Regions from separate parts of the Cnuibacter physcomitrellae genome, predicted to be linked through region 1. Evidence: predicted binding sites of a transcription regulator. Region 1 holds the regulator's gene; the other holds the start of a gene.
What was found. Region 1 encodes LexA, which represses DNA repair genes until DNA is damaged. Its sites were predicted from a motif close to TCGAACANNTGTTCGA; they were not measured.
Positions count from the first base shown of each region.

Region 2: the regulator LexA is predicted to act here: its motif matches at 1,807-1,822, upstream of IEX69_RS13540 (alpha-ketoglutarate-dependent dioxygenase AlkB).

Region 1 covers NZ_BMHD01000002.1:19,331-22,728, forward strand. Annotated here, with positions in the region: gene IEX69_RS16950 (histidinol-phosphate transaminase) at 1-175, opposite strand, end outside; gene IEX69_RS16955 (LysM peptidoglycan-binding domain-containing protein) at 225-575, opposite strand; gene lexA (transcriptional repressor LexA) at 845-1,510, shown strand; gene hflX (GTPase HflX) at 1,546-3,060, opposite strand; gene IEX69_RS16970 (class I SAM-dependent methyltransferase) at 3,103-3,398, shown strand, end outside.
Region 2 covers NZ_BMHD01000001.1:2,880,272-2,883,669, reverse strand. Annotated here, with positions in the region: gene IEX69_RS13560 (VOC family protein) at 1-264, opposite strand, end outside; gene IEX69_RS13555 (hypothetical protein) at 289-846, opposite strand; gene IEX69_RS13550 (SRPBCC family protein) at 866-1,360, opposite strand; gene IEX69_RS13545 (ArsR/SmtB family transcription factor) at 1,363-1,734, opposite strand; gene IEX69_RS13540 (alpha-ketoglutarate-dependent dioxygenase AlkB) at 1,843-2,484, shown strand; gene IEX69_RS13535 (TetR/AcrR family transcriptional regulator) at 2,469-3,050, opposite strand; gene IEX69_RS13530 (MFS transporter) at 3,145-3,398, shown strand, end outside.

The DNA of each region.
Region 1 (3,398 bases):
TCGTGAGGAGCGACGCGGCGATCCGTTCGATGATGTCGCGGGCGACGTCCTCCGGGATCGGATGCGTGTTCTCGTTGACGTTCAGCTCGACCGGCACGTGGAGCTGAGGTGCGCCGTACGGCTGGCGGCCGCGCAGATCGTCGCGGAGAGGCAGTGCATCGAGCGGAGTGGTCACCCCCCGAATCCTACCGATCGGACGGATCCTCCCGACCGCGCGGGACCGCTCAGTCGGCGTACTGCTGGGGCACGGCCAGCTTCTGACCGGGCTGCACCTCGGAGCCGACCAGCCCGTTGAGGTTCTGGATGGACGCGATGACCTCACGCGGATCGGCGCCCGGCGCGAGGTCTTCGGCGATCGCCCACAGGCTCTGACCCGCGTGGACCGTCACGTAGGAGAACTCGCCGGAGCCGGACGAGTCGGTCGCGGTGGCGGAGCCGCCGCCGAACAGGGCGAGGAGACCGAAGGTCAGGGCGAGGCCGAGACCGAGGACGGAGGCCAGCACGACCTGCCCTCTGCGCGTGATGCGCAGACGAGTGCGCGTGACGGGTGCTGCTGCGGTTGCGGTGGTGCTCATCGGTGCCTCCTCGTGGAGATCGTCGCGGCGACCGGCCGGGGCCGCCGCGACGAAGCTGTGTTCCGAATATACGTTCTACTCTTCGAACCGTCAAGATCCGATGCGATCGAAGACATCCCGCGACACGCTCGAACACGCGTGCGTTCTCGAGTCGTTCTCGGATACAGTTTCGATCGACAGGTGAAGTGAATCACCCGCCACCGACATCGAAGCGCAGACCACCGACATCGGCCCCGGGAGAGGGGCGGGAACGACGGAACGAGGATCCAGTGGGCACCGAGAACGGCCGTACCAGGCGACGCAAGAGCCTGAGCGACAAGCAGCTCGCCATCCTCGAGGTGATCCAGCGGTCGGTCTCCACCCGGGGCTATCCGCCGAGCATGCGCGAGATCGGCGACGCCGTCGGCCTCGCGTCGCTGTCGAGCGTGACGCACCAGCTCAACCAGCTCGAGCTGAGCGGGTACCTGCGCCGCGACCCGAACCGCCCGAGGGCGATGGAGGTCCTCATCGACGTGCCCGGGAGCGAGGGCTCCGACGTCGACACCGCACCCCCCGTCGGCGACGCCACGCTCGTCCCCCTGGTCGGGCGGATCGCCGCGGGAATCCCCATCACGGCGGAGCAGCAGGTCGACGAGGTCTTCCCGCTCCCCCGCCAGCTCGTCGGCAACGGCGAGCTGTTCATGCTCAAGGTCGTCGGTGAGTCGATGATCGACGCGGCCATCTGCGATGGGGACTGGGTCGTCGTGCGACAGCAGAACACCGCCGAGAACGGCGACATCGTCGCGGCGATGCTCGACGAGGAGGCCACCGTCAAGGTCTTCCGCCAGCGCGACGGGCACACCTGGCTGCTCCCCCGCAACAGCGCCTTCGAGCCGATCCTCGGCGACTACGCGACCGTGCTCGGCAAGGTCGTGGCGGTGCTGCGCGCGGTCTGACCGCGACGGCACCGCCACGACGGCGGAGCCTCCGCTCAGCGGGTGAAGGCCGCCAGGCGCTCCTCGAACTCCGGGTTGATGAGCGCCTTCACGTGGGTGCCGGCCTCCTCGTACTCGGTACTCAGGACGATGTTCCGCTCGTGGAGCATGGTCACGACGTCGCCGCGCTCGTACGGGACGAGCAGGTCGACCTCGATGCTCGGCATGGGGATCCGCCGGGCGATCGCGTCGCGCAGCTCGGCGATGCCCTCGCCGGTGCGCGCCGAGACGAACAGGGCGCCCGGCTCGAGACCGCGGAGCACCAGTCGGTCATCCTCGGAGAGCAGGTCGCTCTTGTTGAAGACGATCATCTCCGGCACGTCGCGGGCGCCCGCGTCGCCGACGACGTCGCGGACCGTCGCGATCTGGCTCGCCGGATCGGGGTGCGACCCGTCGACGACATGCACCAGCAGGTCGGCGTCGGCCACCTCCTCCAGCGTCGAGCGGAACGCCTCCACGAGCTGGTGGGGCAGCTGGCGGACGAACCCGACGGTGTCGGTGAGCGTGTAGGGCCTGCCGTCATCGGTCGCCGTGCGGCGCACGGTGGCGTCGAGGGTCGCGAACAGCGCGTTCTCGACCAGGACTCCGGCGTGCGTGATGCGGTTGAGCAACGAGGACTTGCCCGCGTTGGTGTAGCCCGCGATCGCGACCGACGGCACCGCGTTGCGCTTGCGGTTGGCGCGCTTGGCCTCGCGGGCGGGCTTCATGCCCGCGATCTGCCGGCGCAGCTTCGCCATGCGGCTGTGGATGCGGCGACGGTCGAGCTCGATCTTCGTCTCACCCGGACCGCGCGAGCCCATCCCGGCGCCCGCGCTTCCCACCTGGCCACCGGCCTGACGGGACATCGACTCACCCCATCCGCGCAGACGCGGGAGGAGGTACTCGAGCTGTGCGAGCTCGACCTGGGCCTTGCCCTCGCGGCTCTTCGCGTGCTGGCTGAAGATGTCGAGGATCACGGCCGTCCGGTCGATCACCTTCACCTTCACCACGTCCTCGAGCGCGCGCCGCTGGCTCGGGGCGAGCTCGGTGTCGGCGATCACGGTGTCGGCGCCGAGCGCCGCGACGATGCCCGCCAGCTCCTCGGCCTTGCCTCGACCGAAGTACGTGCTCGGATCGGGGTGCGGCCGGCGCTGCAGGAGCCCGTCGAGCACCACGGCGCCCGCGGTCTCGGCCAGCGCCGCCAGCTCGTGCAGCGAGTTCTCGGCGTCGTCGAGGCTGCCCTGCGAGTAGACGCCGATGATCACGACGTTCTCAAGCCGCAGCTGCCGGTACTCGACCTCGGTGACGTCCTGGAGCTCGGTCGACAGACCCGACACGCGCCGGAGCGCCTGCCTGTCCTCGCGATCGAACTGCTCGCCGTCGTACTGGCTGCCCCCTGCGGTCTCGGTGCCCTGGAGGGCCTGGGCCGAGCCGCCGAAGCGGGCGTACGTCGCTGCCGAGTCTCCGGCGGCGAGCACGCGGGCGACGGCGTCGTCGTCTCTGCTTCGGTCTTCTGTGGTGGATGGGGTCATCGGCATAAAGAATAGTCTCCTGGTTTGCTAGATTTCCCTCTCATGGAGGGCGAGCACTACTTCTCGACGCGACCGTCGGGGGAAGCGGCTCTGCGCGACCTCGACGTCACGCTGGCGGGGACGCGGGTCAGACTGACGACCGCGTCGGGGATCTTCAGTCCGGATCGCATCGACACGGGCACGCAGGTGCTGTTGGCGTCGGTGCCGACGCCCCCGCCCAGCGGGAACCTGCTCGACATCGGATGCGGCTGGGGACCGATAGCGCTCACGCTCGCCCTGGAGTCACCGCATTCGACGGTGTGGGCGGTCGATGTGAACGAGAGGGCGCTCGATCTCGT
Region 2 (3,398 bases), on a different contig from region 1:
GTCGACGTCGGCTCCGGCCGCGCGAAGCTGCGCCAGCATCGCGTCGAGGTCGCGCACGCGGAGGTTCATCATGCTCTGCTGCGTGCGCGGTCCGAGGTAGTCGCTGTCGGCCTCGAACACGGCGAACACCGTCGGGCCATGCTCGGTCGTCCACGAGCCGTACTCGTCGAGCTCCATCCCGAGCACGTCGCGGTACCAGGCCCTCAGCGCCTCCGGGTCGGATGCGCGCACGAACCACCCGCCGACCCCCACCACTCTCTCCATGCGGTCAGGGTAGTGCCGCGCAGGTCAGGGTGCGGGGCAGGTGGCGGTGAAGGAGCTCGTGGCGTCGAGCTGCTCCGCGACCGACGGGTCGTAGTCGCCGATCGAGGCGAGAGCGGGGTCGCGGGGCTGCACCGAGGCCCACCCCTCCGCACCGAGGGCGGTGTAGGTCGTCGCGCCGTCGTCGCCGACCTCCATCTGAAGCGCCCCGGACCCGCTGAACTGCGCGACGAGGTCGTCGCCCACCACCCAGCTCAGCACCCGGTCGTCATCCACGACGTCGAAGCTGACGCCGACCCCGGCCTCGGGCGACTTGTTCGCGATGGTGATGGAGTCGCCGACGCAGGAGAGGAGCCCGCCCGGCTTCAGCTCGCCCGTCAGCGTCGTCGGCGTCCCGTCGCGCTCGAACTCGATCACGACGACGGGCCCGGAGTCGTCCGGCCAAGGAGGCGTCGGGGTCGGCGTGGGGCTCGCGCCCGGCACGCCATCCGCCCCCGTCGGTGTCGAGCTCGACGCGCACCCCGCCAGGCCCACCACCCCGGCGACGGCGAGGAGGGCGGCCACACGGGACAGAGGAGAGCTCACCTTCACGCGGAGTGGCGAGCTAGTGGACGAGGAGCCCGTCGATCTGGCCGATGGCCTCCCGGAGGCCCTCCTCCATTCCCATCGCGATGAGCTGCTCCATCTGCTCGACGCTCTCGAAGCGCGAGGTGACGACCATGCGGGTGCGGTCGACGTCACCGCCGATCGCCTCGAGCGTGACGGTCACGTGGGTCGTCGGCATGTCGGGGTTCGGCTCCCCGCGCTCGTCGGCGAAGCGATCCTCGAAGGACAACGAGGTCGGGGCCTCGGCCGTGACGATCTCCCACACCCCGCCCGCTTGGGTGCCGTCGGGCCCGGTCATGACGTAGGTCGCACGCCCACCCGGGCGAAGGTCGAGGGCGTGGAAGGTGGCGGGCCAGGTGGGCGGGCCCCACCACCGCTCCAGCCGGCGCGGGTCAGCCCACAGCTGCCACACCCTGGCGACATCGGCGCTGAACTCGGCCACGATGGCGAGGGTCAGGGCCTCGGCGTCCTTCTCGGTAGCGATGACAGGCACTGTCACTCCTTCTGTCGGTCGCGGCCGCGAGCGCTCGGCTCGTCGGTCGCGAGGATGTCGTCCATACGATCCACGCGCTGCCGCCAGATCCTCTCGAAGCCCTCGAGCAGACGGGTGGCGGCGCGGACGGCGTCCACATCTCCATGCACGATCTGCTCCCTCCCGTTGCGCTGCTTCCGGACCAGGTGTGCCCGCTCGAGCACCGCGACATGCTTCTGCACGGCCGCGAAGCTCATGGCGTAGCGCTCGGCCAGCGACGACACCGATTGCCCGGATGCCATGACCCGCGTCACGATGTCACGCCGCGTCGCGTCGGCCAGTGCCCTGAAGAGGCGATCGACGTCGTCCTGCGAGAGATCCTCTGATACAACCATTAGGTTGTATGTTAGCCAGTCTCCCGGACGCGGTCAAGACCCCCCGAGAGGCCGTCGACGAACCGCCTGCACTAGAACATGTGTTCGAAACTCGGTAGGGTCGTGCATATGGATCTGCAGTATCAGGGGTCGCTGTTCGACACCCTCGACCTCCTCGACGGCGGCCCCGGCCTCCAGCCGCTCGGCGACGCCGTCGAGCGCATCACGCTGTCGCAGGGGGCGTGGCTCGATCTGCGGCCGGGCTGGCTCGACGACTCCGACGCGGTGTTCGAGCAGCTCGCCCTGCACGTGCCGTGGGTCGCCGACCGGCGCGAGATGTACGACCGCGTCGTCGACGTGCCTCGGCTCGTCTCACGCTACGGGAGGGGCGACGAGCTGCCGCTGCCGATCCTCACCGAAGCGCGCGAGGCCCTGAACGATCATTACGGCCGTCCGCCCAGGCAGGTGTTCGAGACCGCAGGGCTCTGCTTCTACCGCACGGGCGACGACAGCGTCGCGTGGCACGGAGACCGTGTCGGCCGCACCCTGCACCAGGACACGATGGTCGCCATCCTCTCCGTCGGCGCCGAGCGGACGCTCTCGGTGCGACGCAAGGGCGGCGGTGCGGTGATGCGCTTCCCCGTCGGGCACGGCGACCTCATCGTGATGGGCGGCAGCTGCCAGCGCACGCACGAGCACGCCATCCTCAAGACCAAGCGCGCCGTCGGCCCCCGCATCAGCGTGCAGTTCAGGCCCTACTGGCCGCGCTGACCACTCGCGCCCGCGGGCGGGAGGAGCGAGAGCAGGCGGGCGATGATCGCCTCGCGCTCCTCGCCGAGGGGCACCAGCGTGAAGCCGGATGCCGTGGGCGGCGACCCCTCGGGCACGACCGCCGCGTTGTAGTAGATGCCGTCGGACACGAGCTGCATCAGCCTCGCGACGACGGGGTCACCGGTGAGCTCGAGGATGGCGCGGTACCAGCCCTCCTCGAGGTCCTGGAGTGCGGCGAACGCATCCGCACGCCCCGCGCGGGCGAGCACCTGGGTGGCGAGGTAGCTCGCCCCGAGAGGGTCGTCGACGTCGCTCGCGGCGACGATGAAGTGGTGGATCGCCTTCTCGGCGGTGTCGGGGAAGCCCGCCAGGTCGGCGGCGCCCCGCTCCGTGAGCCGGGCGATGAGCCCCGAGGCGAGGTCGTCCTTCGACTTGAAGTGGTAGAGCAGCCCGCCCTTCGACACCCCCGCCTCGACGGCGATCGCGTCGAGCGTGGATCCGCGTTCCCCGAGCTCGACGAGCTGCCGCTCGTAGGCGTCGAGGATGCGCTCTCGGGCCGACGTCATGCTGCCATTCTCCTCTCCGCAACACTGCAAGCCGCGCAAGCACGGGTCCGGTCACTCGCCACTGTACCGTCCAGACGGTATAGTAGACGTCGCCATGATCCTCCAGACGCCTTCCTCACCCGTGCGCGCCGGTGCTCGGGACTGGCTGGGACTCGCGGTGCTGATGCTCCCCGTGCTCCTGGTCTCCATCGACAACACGGTGCTGAGCTTCGCGCTGCCCTGGATCGCGCTCGACCTGAAGCCGAGCGCCGCGATGCAGCTCTGGATCGTCGACGTCTACCCGCTCGTGCTCGCGGGGCTCCTCGTCACGATGGGCAACCTCGGCGACCGGTGGGGCAGGCGACGACT